One region of the Virgibacillus sp. Bac330 genome, then DNA from elsewhere that is predicted to be linked to it. Evidence: predicted binding sites of a transcription regulator. Region 1 holds the regulator's gene; the other holds the start of a gene.
What was found. Region 1 encodes LexA, which represses DNA repair genes until DNA is damaged. Its sites were predicted from a motif close to CGAACATATGTTCG; they were not measured.

Region 1 (11,242 bases):
TCTAAACACCGCTATGGAAGCAGCTAGTATGGGAAAAAAAGTTGTATTAGTTGACAAATATAAGCCAGGCGGAGAATGTACTTGGGCGGGTTGTATTCCAAGTAAAGCAATTATTCAACTTGCTGATGAAATTCATACGGCAAAAAAATATGCCAACATTGAAGTCGATGGGAAGCAAATAATGAGTAAAGTTCGTCAATTAATAAAAAAAGCGCATCAAGCGGAGGCAGTAGAGCAATTACAGGCTGCAGGTATTGAATATATTCAAGGTGATGCGAAAATTAACGATCAACATAGCATACGTGTAGTCGATAAAATCATTACTGCTGAAAATATAGTTATTGCCACTGGATCAAGAGCACTTATCCCTTCTATTAAAGGAATTGATCAGGTTAACTATTTAACAAATGAGAACGTCTTTCAGCTTGAAGATTTACCAAAAAATCTAATCGTTGTAGGGGGCGGCCCTATCGGTGTTGAATTAACGCAAGCTTTTCAACGGTTAGGAGTGCAAGTAAAACTAGTTGAAATGGCTGACCGTATTTTGTTTAGAGAGGAAAAGGGCTTAGCACACCAGCTCCAGAGTACGTTGGAAGAGGAAGGGGTGCAACTGTATACATCTGCGAAGGCGCTTGAAGTAAAACAAGCAAATGGTACTACAACACTAACTATAAATAGGAACGATGTACTTGAACATATTGAAGCAGAACATATATTGTTTGCCTTAGGTAGAAAGCCGAATATAGAAAATATTGGTTTAGATGATTTGGGGATTTGCTATACTAACAAAGGCATTGAAGTTAATGAATATAATGAAACTTCAGTTCGCAACATTTATGCTGTAGGAGATGCGGTTGGTCCTTATTTATTTTCTCATATGGCTGGCTTTCAAGCTAAACAGGCAATGCGACATGCATTTTTAGAAATGCATACCCCCATAGAGCAACACCCAGCTTGGTGCACCTTCACACATCCAGAATTGGCTAGAACAGGGATGACTGAAAATGAAGCAAGGGAGAAATTTCAAGACAAGTTTAATGTTTATACAGTAAGCTATTCTGAATTAGATAGGGCTGTTGTTGATCAAAAGACAACTGGAGAAGCCAAAATAATTTGTGATCAAGATGGGTTTATAATTGGAGCGAGTATTTTAGGGGAAAGAGCCTGTGAGTTATTAGGCGAATTGCAACTTATGAAAACATTCCATATTCCCTTCCGTAAACTAAAAGATACAATTCATCCATATCCGTCTTATAGTGAAATTCTGACACAGTTAAGCAACGTAGCTACTGAGTAATTGAAATAAAAGCGTTTCTTCAATACCATATGTTAACCTCAAGTCTTGAATAAACGAATTCAAGCAGGTACCCTTTTATAGTACTAGAGAAAAAGACTTGTATTCATTATACAGGTCTTTTTCAATTTTTTCTTCCTTTTTTGTCTTATTAAGTTGTGTAACGTCCGTTGATAAATTTAGAATTGTAACGTATTCTATAGTATGTTAGATAACATCTACACACCTTATGCTAGTCGCTTTTAAAGACAAAACAAAGGAGTTTTTAACATATGGCTGAAAAATATTTTAAAACAGGAGACATAGCCAAATTTCATGGGGTGTCTAGTGACACAGTGCGTTATTATGATAAAGAGAATTTAGTTACTCCTTCTGTTGTTAAAGATAATAGATATAGGTATTATTCTTTGAATGATGCTTTAAAGTTTAGTAATGTGACTTGGTTGCGTGAACTAGGTGTACCTTTAAAAGCAATTAAGAACTGGCTTGATTATAAAGATTTGACAGATGTATCGGGATTTAACGAGACTTATTTAGAGACATTATTGCTAGAGAGAGAGTTATTAGATAAAAAAATTTATTTTTTACAAGAGTTAAATAGAAGACTAGCCTCTTTTCAAACAAAACCAAATATGTGGGAAGTAGTTAAGGATAATTACATATTTACTTGTAAAGGATTTAACTTTACAGCTGATGATAAAGGATTCAATATTAATGAATCCAACCTGTATGATTCCCAAGAAGATGTTTTTTGGAATAAAACTTTGATGATTGTTTATCAAAACAACTTAAGGGATTTTCATCATCCTAAAAAAGGAGAAGTATATTGCTCTAACATTATTTCTAGTATCGATCAAGATATCAAAAAAATTAGTTTTCCAACAGCACTTCGTTATAATTTTGTAGGCAATCCCTTCTCTAATATGAGAAAGATGCAAGAAATCTTGAAAGAAGCAAAGCAACATGCCACTACGCATCAGTTGTGCCTCGAAGAATACTGTTATTCATTGTTTTACCTTTCGCAAATTAAGGAAAAGAGCCCCGTTTACTATGTGCATATTTATTGTCCTGTTCATTATACAGGGGAATATTGACAGAACAAAATTCATAGTAACCCAATATTTATACACTAAAAACTGCCAATTGGCAGTTTTTAGTGTATATGTCGATACAATCCAATAACTTTCCCTAAAATGGTTACATTATCGTATACAAGCGGCTCCATCGTTGCATTTTCTGGTTGTAATCGTATATGATCTTTTTCTTTAAAAAAACGTTTTACGGTTGCTTCATTATCTGCTGTCATTGCAACAACAATTTCACTGTTTTGTGCTGTGTTTTGCTGTTTAACGATTACCATATCTCCATCTAAAATTCCGGCTTCAATCATACTCTCTCCTTCAATCACTAAAACAAATAGACTATCATCAGGGTTAGCTGTATTTGCAGGAAGTGGAATATATTCTTCAATATTTTCTACAGCTGTTATAGGTAATCCTGCTGTTACTTTTCCGATAACAGGCGCATAAAGTGCTTCTTCTTTTGGAATAGGATTCTCTTCTTCCAAATGTAAGATCTCAATTGCTCTTGGCTTTGTAGGGTCGCGTCTAATATAGCCTTTGTCTTCAATTCTAGCTAAATGCCCGTGAACAGTCGAGCTAGATGCCAAACCCACAGCCTTGGCAATTTCTCTTACAGATGGTGGATAACCTTTTTGCATTACTTCATCTTTTATATAATCTAAAATCATTTGTTGCCTTTTGGAAAGTTTAGTCATGAATCTATCACCTCGCACATAATATTAATTAACCTTAGTTTACCATTAGATAAAACTTCGCGCAAACATTCGTTCGAAAAAACGCTTGACAAGATCATATGTTCGAGTATAATAAGTGTATAAAACGAACAAAAGTTCTATATTGTATAAGGAGGGCTATTAGATGTTTCAAAAACTGACCAAAACAGACGCATTCTATCTTGTAGCTTTTGCATTAACATTAGGTTTCTTATATTATTCTATTATAATGAGTTAATATGATAGAAGGAGTAAACATTGTGAAGGCAGTTGTATATTGTAGGGTAAGTACTGACAAAGAAACTCAAGAAACATCATTAATAAGACAAAAACAGGAGTTGGTTAAACTGGCAGCTGAATATCAACTTGCTGTGGTCGCTTGTATACAAGAGCAAGAGAGCGGATATAGTATCGATCGAGATGGGATATTTAAGATGTTAGAGATTTTTTCTCAAAAAAGGGCAGATTGTTTATTGATTCAAGACGAGACTCGGTTAGGTAGGGGAAATACAAAAATTGCCCTTTTTCACCAGCTGCAGAAATTACATGTTCCAATTTATACAAGTTTTCATGGAGGAAAGTTAGAGTTATCGGAAGCAGATTCCATGGTGTTGCAGATCGTTGGAATTGTGGAGGAGTATCAACGCAAAATACATAATATGAAGATAAAAAGAGGGATGAAGCAGGCGATTGCAAAAGGTTATGATCCTACTTTAAATCTTTCGAATAGAAATGAAGCCCCAGGAAGGCAAAGATTAGAATTTCCTGTTGAAGAAGTTATTAATTTACGCCAAACTGGTCTGACGTTTAAAGAAATTGCTAATACATTAAATGGTCTAGGTTACAATGTATCAAAGGCTACTGTCCATAGACGCTATCAAGAATACAAAAGCAAACAAAAATAAAATTATTCTCAGAAGGACAAGTTCTTTGCCCTTCTCTTTTTTATATGGTACTGTAAATAAATCATGTTGATAAGCACACCTATTTTATCTCAATGACATCTCTTGTACAATGAAAGAAAGTGCAATTTTTGTCAACGAAAACTTAACATTTAACGGAATGAAAATATATGCTGAGGGAGGGTAGATGGATGCTATCAAAAGGTAAGATCGAACGTATTAATGAGCTTGCAAGAAAATCTAAAGCGGACGGACTAACTATTTCTGAACAAAACGAACAAAAAAAATTACGTCAGGAATACTTACAGGGTGTAAGAAAATCATTTAAAAATCAGTTTAAAACAATGAAAGTAGTTGATCCAGAGGGAAATGATGTAACACCGAAAAAAGTAAAAGATTTACAAAAAAAGCACAACAATAAGTAGTAATACCTATTTTGCTATAAGTGCATGATTTCACTTGTAGCAAAATAGGTTTCATTATAGAATGAGTATAGGCATGATTATGAAAGGAGTTTTTACTGAAATGGTAAATACAATTGAGCAGCAATCTATTAATACAATCCGGACATTGTCTATTGACGCTATTGAACATGCAAATTCTGGGCACCCAGGTCTCCCAATGGGAGCAGCGCCAATGGCTTATACGTTATGGACTGACTTTATGAACCATAACCCAAAAAATTCAAAATGGTTTAATCGTGATCGTTTTATTTTATCAGCAGGCCATGGATCTATGTTATTGTACAGTTTACTACATTTATCTGGTTACCAAGTATCCATGGATGATCTAAAATCCTTTCGACAGTGGGGATCTAAGACGCCCGGACATCCTGAAGTTCATCATACGGATGGAGTAGAAGCAACTACTGGGCCTTTAGGACAAGGTATTGGTATGGCTGTCGGTATGGCAATGGCAGAAGCACATTTGGCTGCTAAATTTAATCAAGAAGATATTGCGGTGGTGGATCACTTTACATATGCAATAGTGAGCGATGGCGATCTAATGGAAGGTATCTCTCATGAGGCTGCGTCTTTAGCAGGACATCTGGGATTAAGTAAACTGATAGCACTTTATGATTCTAATGATATTTCTTTAGATGGGGATTTAAATAAATCTTTCTCTGAAGATATTGAAAAACGTTTTGCATCATACGGCTGGCAAGTATTAACTGTCAAAGATGGTAACGATGTCAATGAAATTAGACAAGCTATTAAAGCAGCGCAAGAAAATCAAGAACAACCAACTTTAATTGAAGTGAAAACTATCATTGGATATGGGTCTCCAAATAAATCTGCTTCGGCAGCTTCTCATGGCGCTCCATTAGGTGAAGATGAAGTGAAACTGACAAAAGAATTTTATAAATGGACACACGAAGAAGATTTCTATGTGCCCGAAGAAGTATATGAAGATTTCAACCAAAAAATAGTTAAAAGAGGTGTTGAAGAGGAGGAAAACTGGAATCAACATCTAGCAATGTATAAAGAGAGGTACCCAGAATTAGCTAATCAGTTTGAGCTTGCTCTCAACGGTGAACTTCCTGCAGATTGGGACAAAGAGCTTCCAGTTTTTGAACCGGAACAAGATACACTAGCTACAAGGGCATCTTCTGGAAAAGTATTGAACGCTATTGCTAAAACCGTTCCAAACTTCTTTGGTGGTAGTGCTGACTTAGCCGGCTCAAATAAAACTACCATGAACGGGGAAGATGATTTCTCTCGTAAAAACTATGCTGGTAGAAATATTTGGTTTGGTGTACGAGAGCATGCAATGGGCGCAGCTTTAAATGGTATGGCATTACACGGTGGATTAAATGTATTCGCTGGTACTTTCTTTGTGTTTAGTGACTATTTGCGACCTTCCATTCGTCTTGCATCAATTATGAACACACCTGTCACTTATGTGTTTACACATGATTCTATTGCGGTAGGGGAAGACGGTCCAACGCATGAACCTATTGAACAGCTTGCTTCACTACGAGCAATGCCTGGTTTATCGCTTATTCGACCAGCTGATGCAAACGAGACACAAGCAGCTTGGCGATTAGCTTTAGAATCTACAGATACACCAACAGCACTTGTGTTAAGCAGGCAAAATTTACCTACGCTTTCTGGTACGAAAGAACATGCGTATGAGGGTGTTAAAAAAGGTGCTTATATTATTAGTGAAGCAAATAAAGAAACGCCTGATGTAATCCTTCTGGCAACTGGGTCGGAAGTACAATTAGCGATTCGTGCCCAAGCCGAACTGAAGGAAAAAGGTATAGAAGCTCGCGTAGTAAGTATGCCATCTTGGGATCGATTTAAAGCACAGGATAAGAGCTACCATGAACAAATTCTACCTCAAACTGTCAAGAATCGGGTAGCTATTGAAATGGCTTCTCCATTCGGTTGGGAAAGATATGTAGGTGAACACGGGAAAATTATTGGTATTGATACTTTTGGAGCTTCTGCAAATGGGGAGAAAGTAATGAAAGAATATGGTTTTACCGTGGAAAATGTAGTTAAGCACGTAGAATCATTTGTTAATTAAGTAAAAAAAGAGTGACCTGCAAGTTTGGGTCATTCTTTTTTTACTCTAGTAAATAATCATTTATTTTTATCTTAATCGAATATATTATAGTGATCGCCAAAGACAGACAAAAGAAGTGGTAATTTTCTTTAAAACCTGACAGTATTTTTAATATATAACACGTATAATAGGTATATCTAATAACATCCTGCATGATAGTAGGAAGATCGGAGAGATTATACCTATGCACATGTATTCTATATACCACTTGACAGAGGAAGTAGCTAAGAATTATTTCCATAAAAGTAGCTTACTATATCGGTTTTTTATGGAATTGAAATCCCAACCTAATCGTTCTGATTTGCGTAGACAATTTGATTACATTACGTATCCAATTTGTTATAAAGGAATTTTGCTAACGATTCAACGTTTTAATTCTGCTAATTTATTTGTAAATATAGACAAGCATAGGGTTAGTATATATAATAAGAAGGCGTGCATTTCTTTACATATTGGTGAAAAACATTTAAAATTTCATTGTGAAACGTTAGAAATCGCTGAGGAAATACTATTTCCAATATTACGTAGTTACCAACCATTGCTTTTTGTCGTTGGCGACAATATACAAAACTTCGGTTGGATAACACCAATTTTGGAATACAGTCAACCAGAACAAAATGAGGCAATGTATTCCTAGTATTAATTTACTATACTGTTTTAAGAGACAACACGAAGGAGGAAAGCTTTACATGGACACAATATGGGTCGTATTAATCGCTGTAGCAGCGTTAATTATTGGTGTTGCTCTTGGGTTCTTTCTTGCAAGAAAATATATGATGAATTACATGAAAAAGAATCCACCGATTAATGAACAAATGCTACGAACATTAATGATGCAAATGGGTCAAAAACCTTCCCAAAAGAAAATTAATCAAATGATGCGTGCAATGAACAACCAGTCCGGAAAATAAAAACGTTGATATGCCAGTGGTTTTAGACGTTGGTCTTCATTATCAAAAAAGTGCTTTTGATTAAGTTTATTAGCACACTTTTAGTATTATTTTGGGTTAATTTTCCTTGAAACCACTTATTTCTGTAAAAAATTAAGCAGAAAAGGTGGTTTTTTATTTTATGTTTTTAATAGGTTTTATACAGAATGTCGTCCTCAATCTCAATCGCAACGCAATGAAGTTCCTGCAGCGTGGACAAATACACTTATCCCCCCTCTTTTAAAAGAAGTAGAATTTAAGGGGGAAATAGATAAACGATTAAAAACAAGTGATGAGAAGAAATTGGAGGAATGTAGGAATATATACGTTTTTCCAATATGGATGCATAGGCTTTCACTACGTAAGAAAAACGTTTTTACGTTGAGAATAAAGGATCTTACAATCGTTCATGCTTCCGTTATAAAGAAACTATGAACAATACGGTAAGGGTTTTGAAGCGAGATTCACTTGGTACTAGAAACTTGAACATTTGAAGCATGAAATTTTATGGCAGCAACAGGTAAAAAAGGTGCTAGTTTGAAATATACATAGCAGAAGAGATATACGGAGACTCCTGTGAAAAACGGCGACTGAGACCCCAAAGCAGGCTTTATGAGGAGTATCGGGCGGGTTTGTTCGCGGGAAGCGGAGTACGTCCCTCTTGAGACCTAATAAAAAGTGTTTTTTATGGAGAACAAGCTTTTAACCAAAAAGTTGGTGGCGTAAATATCATACCAGTTCCTTTGACAGAGAACCTTTTTAATTTTGTATTTAGTTTCTGGTCTCACTGAGCAAACCTTTGTGAAGTTTATTTTGACATTTTATTAAATATGATTTCCTTTGAAGTTTCTTTGTTTTAAAATTAGCAATTGTTTTGCGAACTCTTTTGTTTTGAACAATAAAGTTATAATAGTTTTCCTGGTTCATATAATCTAAGAACCATTGTTGCTTTTTTAAGTACTTTAAGTTTTCTGATATATCTTCCTCGTAATTTCGAAGTGATGGAGAGTATAAATTGATGAAGACCACTATAGCAAAAATCAACAAATAAAATAAAGTTTTCATATTAAATCCTCTCTTATTAAATTGTGTTCTTAGTGTCCAAGTTCATTTGATGCTTATGAGAAATTATACTGTCTAAAATACGTTTAAACAAATGATTCGTTTCATGGAAGTTTTACTTTAGGAGAATGAATAAACAATATAGGAATTTATAAAAAGTTTTTAAGCGATGCAGAACAGCGTTATTTAAAGCACAATAAGTTTTATTGGTATCATAAGCATCATCCTTTCTGCTAAATTCTTTCAGATGAGTCTATATAATTAAGTAATACAGGTGCTTGAGTAATCTATAAGCTCATAGAAGAATGGTTAAAAAACTTTATGAATAATTATGATTTTTAAACGTTTTCACTTGATTGTCAAAAATGTTTGCTAGACATGGATTGCTAGTTTGATACAATAGACACATTGAATAATAATAGAGGAGGTATACCTTTGACGGAAATAAATGTATTCATCGCTTTTGGAGCAGGTTTTCTCTCCTTTATATCTCCGTGTGTATTACCTTTATATCCAGCATTTTTATCCTATATTACAGGTATGAGCGTAAATGAGTTAGCTGAGGACAATAAAAAACTGAATGCAAAAAGCATATTTCATACGGTTTTCTTCTTGTTAGGATTTTCTGCCGTATTTATTATGATGGGGTTTGTAAGTTCGGGTATATCTGATTTTTTACTTTTGTACCAAGATATAATTAGGCAAATTGGTGCTATTGTGATCGTGTTTTTTGGGTTAGTTATCGTTGGTATACTAAATTTTGATTTTTTAATGAAAGATCGAAAAATAAATTTTAAAAATCGTCCAGCAGGATTTATTGGCACGTTTATTATCGGTCTAGCCTTTTCCTTAGGATGGACGCCATGTACTGGCCCAATTTTAGGGATCGTATTATCATTAGCTGCCACAGAGCCTAATACCGGTATGATGATGATGATTGGATACATACTTGGTTTTTCAGTACCTTTCTTCGTACTATCATTTTTCATTGGTAAATTAAAATGGATAAAAAAGCACAGTTTAAAACTTGTTAAAATCGGCGGCTATGTCATGATTTTTATGGGGATCGCTTTGTTTTTTAATTGGATGACCGCGCTAACTTCATATCTAGCAGGATTATTTGGTTTTTATGGCTTCTAATGGATTTTTAACTTATGATATATTACAATAAAAACTATAACTGCTATTAAAGGGGCAATACAAATGTACAAAACGAATGATCTTATTTTACGAACCACTGCATCTTTAATTGCGTTTATTCTACTAGGTTTTGCAGTGTATTTGTTATTGGCTGGACACAATTCTCCTGGTGGTGGGTTTGTTGGAGGCCTTATGACTGCTGGTGCTATTCTATTAATGAATATGTCCTACGGGTTTAAAGAAGTAAGAAAGGTGTTACCAATTAATTATGTAAAATTAATTCCTGTTGGCTTAGCAATCGCTGTTGGTACAGGTATTGGTTCTTTTCTTTTTCAACAGCCTTTTTTATCTCAAACCTATGGTTATTTTCACTTTCCTATATTTGGAGAAATTGAGTTAGCTACAGCCATGATTTTTGATTTAGGTGTATACTTAACAGTTGTAGGTGTAATGATGACGATTATTTTATCAATTGCTAATGATACGGAATAGTGAGGAGCAAATGTGGCATGGCAAAAATACTTGTAGTCGATGACGCTAATTTTTTGCGGACTGCACTCACTTCGATTCTAAAAAAGAAAAATCATGAAATTGTTGGAGAAGCAGAAAACGGCAAAGAAGCTGTACGACTATATCAAGAATTGGAGCCAGATATTGTAACTATGGATATAACAATGCCCGTAATGAACGGTATTGAAGCTATGAAAAAGATTATTGAATTAGACTCTAAAGCTTCCGTAATTATGTGTTCGGCAATGGAGCAACAAAAGGTAGTTTTTGAAGCGATAGAGCTTGGTGCAAAGGATTTCATTGTTAAGCCATTTGACGATAATCGCGTCCACGACACCTTTGAGCGTGTCATATATTCCACGTGACACTTGTTTCTTAATTATTAAATAATTTTTGAAGTGACGCTTTATTTATTCGTCTATTACTTTTCCTCTCCATGTCACACGTAAACAAGTAAATTATTTAGGTTATGATGGGAGAAAGTGAATTGCACATGTTTTGGTTTATTACAAGTACAGTTGGGGCAGCTATAATGGCAACTTCTATGATTTTTCTTCGATTAAAAGCAGCAAAAAGGCCGGCTTCTGTTAAGAAAATCATTCTACCACCACTTTTTATGAGTACTGGAGCGCTAATGTTTTTGTTTCCTATGTTTCAAATTAGTTGGTATCAAGTTTTAGAAGCTTTTAGTGTAGGAGTACTATGCTCCTTTTTTTTAATTAAGACATCCAAATTTCAAATACGGAATCAAGCAATTTATTTAATTCCGTCTAAAGCATTTGCTTTTATACTATTTAGTCTATTGTTATTTCGTATTGTTGTTAAGCTTGCTATAGGAAGTCATATATCTTTTGGTGAAACAAGCGGTATGTTTTTCCTATTAGCTTTTGGGATGATTTTTACTTGGCGCATAGCGATGCTTTATAAATATTTACAGTTGGAAAAGGAATTAAACACTAAAGTAAATAATTTTTAATCAAAAGGTACTACTATAGATTTTATTTAACTAATCTAATTCCAAATAAATTTTTAAAAAGAC
Region 2 (11,242 bases), 1.8 Mb from region 1:
AACGACCAACCGATATTTTTCCATTGGATTGTTCAATGATGGCTCTAGCAATAGCAAGTCCAAGCCCCGTTTCTCCACCTTTTCCTTTCACAAAACGGTGAAAAATATGAGGAATTAAATCTTCAGGCACACCTTCTCCGTCATCTTCTATACGAATAAGCACTTTTTTATTTTCCTTCTTCATCTCGATCTGAACTTGTTGATTGGCATGACGAATGGCATTGAATGTCAAATTCAACAATGCTCGTAACATTTTCTCTGCATCCGCTGTGATTTCTGGAGACCCTGTAACGGTATGCTTCAATTCAATACCTTGCTCATTAACGATTGGAAGTGCCCTATCAACCACTTGTTCCATTATTTGTTTTAACTGGAATCGTTCTGGAGTAAAAACGTCTGGTTCACTATCTAATTTAGCTAATAATATCATCTCGTTTATAATTTTTTTTAGACGGTTAACTTCTGTTACCATCATCTCAAGACCTTTTTCTTTCTCTTCTGCATCAAAAATATGATCTCGAATTCCTTCCGCATACCCTTGAATTGTCATCAGAGGTGTTTTTAACTCATGACTCGCATTTTGAAAGAATGTTTGTTGTGAATTAATATATCTTTCCAGCTCTTGGGCCATATCATAAACACTCTGTTCGACTTCTTTAATTTCGCCTGTTGCTTTAATTCGTTTAATGGAATGGAATTGCCGTTTTTCAATTTTTTTCAATTGCTTTTTTAATTGTGAAAGCGGCGTGACTAATTTGCGTGTGAAAAAATAGCTCAGAATAATCGCAATAGCACCACCAATGAAAAACACAATGAGCAAACGAAAGAAAAAACTTTGTTGAACGAGTTCTAAATCACTTAAAGGAGTCAAAAGAATCAGCTCAACCCCTGTACTCTCTGGTCTAAAAATAATGCGCGACGTGACAAACTTAGAACCTTTATATTCCCATAATGCTTTATTAGTATCAGAAAAGTCGTTTTTCTTAAAAAAACCTGCAACTACACTATCAGGAAGCGAAGGAGAAACGGCCACATCTTGATTCCTATCATAAATAAACATTTGCAAACCTTGATCTTCCAACAAACTGTTTAAGTTCTCTACACTCGTGCTATCGTATTGATCATTTAGCACATCCACAATTAAGTCGCCTTTTTGCTTTAACTGCCGCTGCTCATCTTGAATGAGTAAATCTAAGAGTAAAGAATAGATCACATACCCCGTAATTGCCATAATAACGAAAAGCAAAGTTGTAAAAGCTACATTTAATTGCGATTGCAACTTCATGAAGTTTCTCCTTCATCTCTTAAACGATATCCATAGCCCCATACCGTTTCTAACGGTAAATCAGGAAGCTTTTTCCGAATACGTTTTACAAGGTCATCTACGGCACGATCACTTCCAAAGTAATTATCGCCCCAAATCTTGATTAACAGCTCTTCTCTCGAAAAAGCTCGGTTCACATTCTCTACTAAAATAAGTAGCATATCAAATTCCTTTGTGGTTACCTCGTATTCTTCATCCCGAAAGAAAATACGCCGTTCTTCTTTATCTATGGTTAATTCGTCAACTGTGACTCTTGCATCGTTTTCTTCTGTATGAGCCAATCTAATATTCGACCGTTTAAATAATCGTTTCACTCTAGCGACCAGTTCCCTTGGGCTAAAAGGTTTTGTTAAATAATCATCCCCTCCAAGCTCCAAACCAAGGATTTTATCAATTTCTTCGTCCTTCGCGGAAATAATAATGATGGGAACTTCACTTTCCATGCGAATTTTTTTACAAAACTCATAGCCGTCCATTCCTGGAAGCATAATGTCTAATATCCACATACCCGGAGGCTCTGTTTTCCAAAGCTCCCAGGCAGCTTCAGCTGATTCCAACAATGTAACTGTAAAACCTTCTTTTTTTAAATAGGCCGCAACAATATTACGTATATTAGGATCATCTTCAACAATTCCGATATGATGATTCATTTTTTTTCACCTTTCTCTTCATTCTTTGTCTCTATTTTCACATAACGAAAAGAAAACTTCATTAAAAATGGGTTTTCCTTGCAGAATTTCTAATACGTCTGTGGCAAATCGAAACATCTCTTATGGAAAAGGACATTTAAGTTTACGGGTATCTTACCATTAGGCTTGTCCAGCAGGAAGTTCAAATGACCACTCCGCTTAATTTTCTATTCTTTAGTTATTGTACCATTAATGAAGTAACTTCATGAACAAGAACAAATGAAAGACAGTAGATTGAAATCATTCTTCTGTCATCCATACCCTCAAACTGATCTTCAGCAATAGAAACTACTCATAGCAAGTTAAATTAACTTACAAGAACGATTAATAAATTATTTTTAGGGGTATACCAATAACAAGCGGAATAGCAGCAATTTATATGTGATCATTCCACCTAAACTTTACACATTTATTCCACAGTTATACCAAATGATTCCCCAAGGAAGCGGGTATACTAAAAGTATCAATCGGAACTTCACTCTTTGTGAAGGAACCGTTCACCATACAAGGCGAAAAACAGACATCTTTTGAGCGTCCCCCCTACTCCCCTCGATGCCTTTTGATGTCTGTTTCTTGCCTGACATTATAATCTGTCTGAAAGGGTGATGAAAATGGATGATAGAAACAATGAACAAACGAATCAACATAACGGATTTACCGATAACGAAAACCTTCCATCTCAACAATTAAACCAGAATCAAAATTCTCACCAACTAACGGATGAACAATCTAATACGCAACAAAATATGAGCTATGATAGCACCACAGGAAATAAAAAAACAGCGAATAAGTCCTTGTTACATTTTATTTTAGGTGGTATTTCTGGTGGTGTTGTATCTGTTATTATCATAGCAGTGTTAATGTTTACAAATATTATTCCAATGACACAAGACAACGGAAATGGATCCGCTTCAACAGACGGAAATAACAAAGCTCAAGAAGTCGTCAAAACGCTCGCCTCTGAGGATTCAGAAGTGTCCACAAATATCGAAGAAACCTCTAAAGCAGTTGTTGGAGTTATTAATAAGCAACAGCAAGATATTTGGACAGAAAGCCAAGAAGCAGGTACAGGTTCAGGAATCATTTATAAAAAAGAAAACAGCAAAGCGTATGTAATTACAAATCAACATGTTGTAGCAGGAGCAGAAGAAGTAGAAGTCGCTTTAAATTATTCTGAAGAACGCTTAAATGCTAACGTGTTAGGTACAGACGAGTTAACAGATTTAGCCGTGTTAGAAATTGATGGTGATCCTATCACTACCGTTGCAAACATGGGATCTTCTAAAGATTTAAAAATAGGGGAAAATGTTTTAGCCATTGGAAATCCATTAGGTATGGAATTCGCTAACACCGTAACGAAAGGTGTGATAAGTGGACTTGATCGTTCTGTACCCATCGATACAAACGGAGACAGTCGAGCAGATTGGATTACCGAGGTTATCCAAACAGATGCTGCTATCAATCCAGGCAATAGTGGTGGTGCCCTCGTCAATGAAAAGGGTGCCGTCGTTGGAATTAACTCAATGAAAATTGCCAGACAGGAAGTGGAAGGCATTGGTTTTGCTATTCCTGTAGACGCAGCACTTCCAATTGTGGAACAGTTAGAAAAGAAAGGTCAAATTGAACGTCCACTAATCGGCATTAGTACGGCAGCCATTGAACAAGTACCACCTCAATATAGAACAGACATCCAATTACCTGAAGATGTAAAAGGTGGGATGGTTATTGCAAACGTGGAAAACGGATCTCCTGCTGACAAAGCTGGGCTACAACAATTTGATGTGATCACTAAAATTAATGGAAATGACGTGACATCCATCTTAGAATTACGGAAATTTTTATATTCTGATGCTTCTGTTGGTGAGAAAATAGATGTTGAATATTACCGAGATGGGCAAAAAGAAACAACCAAGCTAACTCTGGAAGCAAAACAGACAAAAAGTGAAAACACAACAGAAGAAGGATAGAATAAAGCAGGTTACGGTCCAATTGGATCATAACCTGCTTTTTAAGGCAATCCATTTTCTCTTAATTTTAGCTATGCCGAATTCATTCCTTTTGTCTTAAGAGCAGGGGTTTTCCAAGAATATGTCGAAATGAGATACTTAAGAGGCGAAATGCAGATAAGGTAAATGAATAACATGAAATGTTTATTTTACCAAATTTACCTAATGCTGTTATAATAGAGGCCTATCTCTCATTACAATTAAAGGAGGAAGGGTATGATCTGTCCGAATTGTGAGCACGAAACAAAAGAAGGAAAGTTTTGTAAGAATTGTGGTGCACATCTTAATCTTGAAGAAGCAGCAGTAGCTGAAGAAGGGGAAAGTCAATCTGATACCACACTAAACAATAGGGATTTTTCTTCAACTGTAAGTACAGTAGGAAAACATTTTGCAAGTTTTTTCATGCACTACTTAAAATCTCCACATAAGGCGCGATTTGCCACACAGCAAGATATCATTCCTGCCATCATAAGCATCGTTTTATTCGCACTTGCAGTAACCATAAGCTTCTATGTGGTAGTAACGAGTCAAGTAGGTAGTTATTTTTTGGATATTGGCTTTTTAGATGGATTTATCATCCCATTTATACAATATCTTCTACTATTTGCTTTTATAATTATATTAACTTTCATTTCTACAAAATTAACAGCACAACATATGACTTTGCAAGAAACAGTAACAAAAGTTGGAATTTATACAATCCCTTTTCTTCTTATTTTTTTAGCTGGAATTTTACTTACTTGGATTAGAATCCCTTTTTTCAGTGTGCTTATTCCGATTAGTTTACTTGGCCCAGTTATATTCATACCATCGTTTATTTTACTTGAGTCAAAAGAAAAAGAACACGGTTACGATAGAGTTTATGTTTTAATCGCCTTTTATTTCATTTCTTTTGTAGTCATGTCTTTCCTTTTACAAGATATGATAGGAAGATTACTAGGGGGGTTATTTGGAGGATTAATGGGCGATTTTTTCCAAGGTTATTAATAAGAAAAACAAAGGCTATCGGACAGTCTTTGTTTTTCTTTTTTTTCGTATACGATAATGACTTATTTTAGAGCAACTGGACAATGGAACAGTTAGCAGTATTAAACAAGGAACAAAGGCTCGGGGCGCCCGGTTAGCAACGTAGCGACTGGAACGAATCAACGAAAGTTTTAGGAATCATGTTCCTGCAACAGGAGTATGCCGGCGCCCTCCGGCAAGCCCGCCTTTAGTCGGACTTCCTATTTAGGGCGAACCGATGATGACTTAGCTTAGGGCAATGGAGTGAAGTCGCCTAGTTGCTGGGCGTTGGAGCCGGACGTGACTAAATAACTTGGTGAGTTTATCCATATCTTCTAAATTTTGTAATAATAGTGAAAAAGTGCCTGTTATTGAGAACGGGCACTTTGATCTTCACCCAAAAAACAAATCAAAAAGATTGCTTCCTTTAGAACTTTTCTTGTTATAGAATTCCGAATAGCCACATTCTTTACAATAAACGACTAAAAATTGATTGTTTTGTACGTCGAACACCTTTGACAAGCCGGTTCCCGTCATAGCCACTTCCTTTTGATCAGCGTTTGTACTTCCGCATTTTAAACAACCTTTTTGCTGCAATCTAATCACCTCTCTATTAAAAAAACTTGTCTTGCCTTAGTCTGTCTTATACTATTATTAAAAATAATTTTACTCCCCTATAGTATAAAAATACGTTTCTCATAGAAGTTTGGTTTCAAGAAATGAACATTTACTTTTAGAAAACTCAGCGCTTACTAATTTTAAATTTATTACCTTTTTTATCTATCGCGCAAAAGAAAATGACCCTTTCTTACATCCATCTTATTTATGACTATTTTTAAATCTCAAATACAAAGCATTGTAGAGCCAGCTTTAAGCGTTAAAAATGCCGGTTGTAGAAGTTAAGAAGAGACAACCGCACCTAAATAATTTTTTCGTTAAAAGATAAAGATTTGCTTATTCTTTATCGTTCATACTCATCATCTGTTTGGTCCATAACAGGTTCCGTATATTTCCCATCAGAAGATGCACCTAAATATCCTTCCACATCTTCTACATAGCCGACTTGTTCGTCACTATTCGGATACATTTTATTATAACTAGCCTTATCACCGTAAAAATCAGAAGATGTTTCCGATGTACCATAACGGCTAACTTCCTGCCAAGCATCCTCAGCGTCATAGCCAACTTGTGTCTCATCACTTATTTTATCAGGATTTATATTAGGGCTATACACTTCCTCTTCCATGGTGCGCGTTTGGTTAAATGAATCTTGTACGGTATGCTCCATACATCGGTCTGCAGTTGGGAGAGCTTCAAGCCGTTCATAAGGGATATCATTGCCACATTCTTTGCAAATTCCATAAGTACCTTCTGCAATTGCATGTAAAGCTTTATTAATATCTTCTAATTCCTTTTCAGCATGCTCATTAAGCGCGACATCCTTTCCTCTTTCAAATAATTCGGATGCTGTATCTGCAGGATGATTATCATAATTGGACAATTCACCACTTGATTGTTGCACGGATTCTAAAGTTAACCCCGTATGCTCTTGAACATGGGAAATAAGTTCGGATTGGCGATTTTGTAAAGCCTGTTTACAATTTGCTAATTGCTGTTCATTAATCATTTTTTCACCCTCTTTTATATCCTGTTTATTTTAATACTATGCGCAAAAAAAGAGAGTGACATGCTTTATTTCTGTTCCCAAATCATGTAAATGAGAATATAGGTGTTTTCTTGTTTCTTCTTATTGCTTTTCTGTATATATTAAACCTTTTTGGGCATTGTATATATAGTATTTTTGACTTGTTTTCATTTTTTTATTTTTTCCCGTTACATTCCTGTGACATTTTAAAAAAGTCACATATACAATGTGACGAGAACCAAAGTTTTTTCTTCTTCTATTCACAAAATTCAAACCTCTCATTCTAAAATAGAGGGGTTATTTTATCCACACATCCATAATGCATTCAAAAGGCAAACGTTGCCCAGCAATGCTTATGTATTTATTTTGTTTATTAATACTGGTTATCTTACCTTTTACTTTATAAAAATTATGTTTATCAAAATACCTTAATTCGACTGTAAGATCATTAACTACAGCCATTAACAGTTTAGTGTTTATTTCCTCTTGCTGCTGTTCATCTAATATAGGTTTTTCCTTGTGTTCTTGTTCTTTCCACATTTCTTGAAGCATTTCAATATGTTCTGGCATCATGATAGATGTCCACTTGATAGAGCCACGATCATTAACCATTATGAAACAACCTTCTTTCTCACTTTTCCTGCTGACAATATATTTTCAATGTTAAATGTTAAATGTTCGTACTTGTTTACGATAAAAGCAATAGGCTAAAATACTATTTTCCTTTATTTTGATCACTCAAATATATAGCTCAGTTACTTGATTATTGCTATCCATATAAAAGATGATGATCTTTTGCTTGTTATCTAATGAATTTTTAAATAAGCCTACAATGATTACACCAACTCAGAACGTTTGTTCTTAGTGTATCACAAAACTGAACTAATGTACGTGTTATTTTATGGAAAACAAAAAAATACCACCTCCTCGCAATTCGTTTCATTATATCTATAGGAGGCGGGTTGAGAATCATCATAAATATCTTTTTTACACTGTGAGTATTTCTATCTACACTAGATACCTGGCAAAAAGAAATTACAGTTTTATTATTTCCTGTAGTAACTCTGACTACTCCGCTAAATACATCAGTTGGATTTGAAGACGATATACTTCCTGCTTGTTGGCTCTGCGTATTCATATCAAATGACCTATTAGGCACAGAAGAAATTAATGTCATTAAATCTCCTTTTACACAAAACATAATAAAATTTAAAAGGAAGACAATACATTATCCACTTTTAAATTTTATATAAATTAACTAGAAGGATAATGAGCAGTGATGCAAAATTTCCCTGTGCAGGCATTTGCGGGTGGAGAATTATCCGTGCAAGTTATTTGAACTCGATCAAAAGCTTCAAAAAATGTCACGGCACGAGTATTACCAACATTACTTAGTGGAGAATTTGGAACTTGAAAGTCCGCAACTTCTGTGGCACCGTTAAAAACGGTTACAATTAAATTAGCAGCACACCCGTTATCATAAAAAACACTCACTGTTCCAGTAACAGGTTGTTGGGAAAAATAAACATCATCAGATTCTCCACAAGCAATAGTAAAATTCCCACACACTTCATCAGTTAAAAGCTCACCATTTCCTCTGTCTGGACAGCAACAACAATTACCCATATACTTACCCCTCCTTTTTCTCCTTCAATAACAATTAATGCTGAAACAAATACTTTGCTTCAACTTTAGCCCTGTTCCATATAATTATTTAAAATTGATTAATTTGAATTATGTCAAAAGATAGTGTACTAACATTCAATAGTATTAGACCATATTTCTAGTTGTGAATATTTAATATCAGTTAAAGGGGGATTTACTCTTGAATAATTCCTATAAGGATAGCGCGTGCGGTAATTTTCAAGTACCTTGCGAATTAGGTTGTACAGAAATATTTAATGTCATCGATCATCATAAAAACAAAGCAAAAGGGTCTTTAACAGTTTTTTATCAGTCGGGATGCGCAGAAAAACTAATGATCACCATAAAAGACAGTAATTATTGCCAAAAAATATACTTTATAATGAAAGGAAGTAGTAGAACATTTGCTATAGATGACTTTATAGAAATTGAATTGACTTGTGTAAATGGTTCTAGTCAAATGCCATGCAAAGGTAAATATTGTTTAAATTATGAAATTATAACAAAAAGAAAAAAATCTGATTCTGCATGTAAACGGCCAAAAATGCATATGAATTCTAAATAACCTACGCCAATAAAAGGAGTAAGCTTTTTAAAATCAATACACATCTTTTTTTCGCACCCAAGACATAATACCATCAAGTAGCACACGATCTGATTAACCTGTTTAACCGTGTATGAGTTACCCTTAACAAAATCAGCAATCGATTCGCCAGTCGCAAATTTGCTTGCAGATTTTTTTTGACCGTTACTTTTTGTCTAGGACTAAACAATTTTGATTTTTGTTTGCTGGATGTGGTAGATTTACCACTCAACCGTCTATTCACCTCTGCTTTAACTTCGTTGTATACGGAAGAACTAAACACCTAAAGACTTAACTAAAGACTTACGCTTATTAGCATGTCCATTTACCATGCTTGCCGTCAATGACTTCTTGCGCCATCTGGGCAACAGTTTTACCTTTTGGTTTAGATGCTTTTAATGCCTGATCTACGGTTAACCTCTTTGCGCACCTTGTCATACTTAGCTTGAGCAATCCCTAGTGATTTACGTCTAGCATCGTGACTGTTACCATGTTTACCAGCAATAACTTCCTCAGCCATTTTAGAGATGAATTTATTTGCTGGTTTGTTAGGCTTAGATGGTTTTGCTTGTACGCCACTGTCACCCCAATTGCGGTAATAATCGTATACATTTGCAATAAATTCTGCCCAACTTATGCCGTTTGGTTCTAACCAACTTTGTGGATCTGTACGAACCAATTAGTAACTATCTGAATTAGTAATACAATTGCAGGAACCAAGGCCAACCAAATAGACTTCTTTTTCAACCTTACTTTCAATTAATTTTCATAGGTCACCCCCTTTTTTAAAATTTTACAAATGAAAAACGACTCGTCCGATTAGACTAGTCGTTTACCAAAAATAGTAAAGCCTCTTCATTCCGTCATTGCTACTACACTTTCATTATGATTATTATCTCATCGTTTATATAATCATCAAAGTCTGTTTCTTTTGTACCCCTTAAAATTTATCAATAAGTAATACTTCTAACGTAACCAAAGCAAAAAGCCATCCACCCCATAGGCGAATAGCTTCTGCAAATGTTTTTTTACCTTCTGTTCTATTTTTAATGCGTTCTACTTTTGCTTTAACGACACCGATTTCTTCACGCAACCCGTTATACTTTTTAATAATTTTCTCGTTTTTTGCATTTCATTGCTCAAGTCTCTAAAGTCACCACGCATGGAGTTTATTTGTTCGAATAAATCCTTGTTGGTGTACCATGGTCTTTGTTCACTCATATTTCCCCCTACATAAGACATAAAAAAGTACCTCGTTTGAGATGCTTTAGCATTCATTTAGTTTATTTATTGGCTTTAAGTTCTGCGACTTCTTTCTCTAACTCTTCAACGCGCTGCAATAAAGTTTGAGCCACTTTAGCTACAATAGAATTCATAGATTGTGTATCAAAAGAGTAAAATTTAGGATCTATATCATCTGCAATTAATAATTCTTCGGGTGTGGTTTCAGGAATTAAAACACCATATGATGTTTTATCATCAACTAAAAGTTCATCCCCTCTATCAAATACCCTATTATAAGTTTTGTATCCGGCTTTTTCTAAAATCTCCTTCGCTTCTTCAAATGTTAAATCTTCAATGTTTCTATATCTTTTTTCAATTGGTTCCATTTTAATACACTCCCTTGTTATTTTACCGACTTTAGTAATTATTTCTATACATATTTGATTTTCCCTGCATAAAAATAAAACCTATTCAGCGTCTGTCGTACTTAATCTCTCGTTAACTTTTTGCTCCACTAACCCAGCTAAACTATCCATGCTAGAGCTATTTGCAAAAAACTCTTGCATCGTCACAGGCACGTATCCATGTAAATTAATCTGCCCATACTCGTCAATTGCTCTAAAATCAATACGTACTTCATATCTTGTACTGTTGATTTGATATTCAATCATTACTGATTATCCTCCTCTTTAGATTCTTCAAATTGCTGGCAAATGTAATCGTGTATAAACGAACCTTTATTGCTTAATTCTTTGTCATAATCTAGTACCACCTTTTCAATCATTTGCAGTGCACCTTCTAGGTTTTCATCAATAACAAAATGCTCATTGTACAAATCTTCCTGTTACTTTTTAAATTCTTCTACATCTTCAATATGCCAAATCCCATCATCTAAGTACGCAGTGGATACCTGTTTGAAACCAAATGCTTGATAAAACGCCTTTAAATGCTGTTGGGCTTGAATCTTAATATTGTTTTTAAAATGATTCACTGTATATTTCATCGCTTCCTCCATTTATTCTTTTCCATATACCCTATCCCAGTAAGCTTTTGTCACAAGGACTCTACCTATAGAAGCTTCTACATATTTACTACCAGCAGGAAGTTATCTTGCGTATGCTA

Region 2: a site for LexA is predicted at 7,518-7,531, ahead of D9780_RS00435 (YolD-like family protein). Genes of this name have one in related genera too.

What each region holds. Positions count from the first base shown of each region.
Region 1 is NZ_CP033048.1:1,841,951-1,853,192, reverse strand. Features, by position in the region: gene D9780_RS08670 (dihydrolipoyl dehydrogenase family protein) at 1-1,297, shown strand, start outside; gene D9780_RS08665 (MerR family transcriptional regulator) at 1,567-2,388, shown strand; gene lexA (transcriptional repressor LexA) at 2,448-3,071, opposite strand; gene D9780_RS08655 (YneB family resolvase-like protein) at 3,350-3,994, shown strand; gene D9780_RS08650 (DUF896 domain-containing protein) at 4,183-4,416, shown strand; gene tkt (transketolase) at 4,517-6,523, shown strand; gene sirA (sporulation inhibitor of replication protein SirA) at 6,747-7,199, shown strand; gene D9780_RS08635 (YneF family protein) at 7,252-7,473, shown strand; gene D9780_RS08625 (cytochrome c biogenesis CcdA family protein) at 8,989-9,693, shown strand; gene D9780_RS08620 (Na(+)/H(+) antiporter subunit B) at 9,757-10,185, shown strand; gene D9780_RS08615 (response regulator) at 10,203-10,568, shown strand; gene D9780_RS08610 (CcdC family protein) at 10,697-11,179, shown strand.
Region 2 is NZ_CP033048.1:91,063-102,304, reverse strand. Features, by position in the region: gene D9780_RS00465 (sensor histidine kinase) at 1-1,285, opposite strand, end outside; gene D9780_RS00460 (response regulator transcription factor) at 1,282-1,974, opposite strand; gene D9780_RS00455 (S1C family serine protease) at 2,625-3,980, shown strand; gene D9780_RS00450 (zinc ribbon domain-containing protein) at 4,236-5,006, shown strand; gene D9780_RS00445 (zinc ribbon domain-containing protein) at 5,418-5,561, opposite strand; gene D9780_RS00440 (TraR/DksA C4-type zinc finger protein) at 5,986-6,651, opposite strand; gene D9780_RS00435 (YolD-like family protein) at 6,967-7,281, opposite strand; gene D9780_RS00425 (S-Ena type endospore appendage) at 7,924-8,295, opposite strand; gene D9780_RS00420 (S-Ena type endospore appendage) at 8,495-8,878, shown strand; gene D9780_RS00415 (hypothetical protein) at 9,282-9,575, opposite strand; gene D9780_RS21560 (hypothetical protein) at 9,545-9,616, opposite strand; gene D9780_RS20900 (hypothetical protein) at 9,837-9,989, opposite strand; gene D9780_RS00405 (hypothetical protein) at 10,180-10,506, opposite strand; gene D9780_RS00400 (hypothetical protein) at 10,588-10,791, opposite strand; gene D9780_RS20895 (hypothetical protein) at 10,791-10,955, opposite strand; gene D9780_RS00395 (GNAT family N-acetyltransferase) at 10,965-11,123, opposite strand.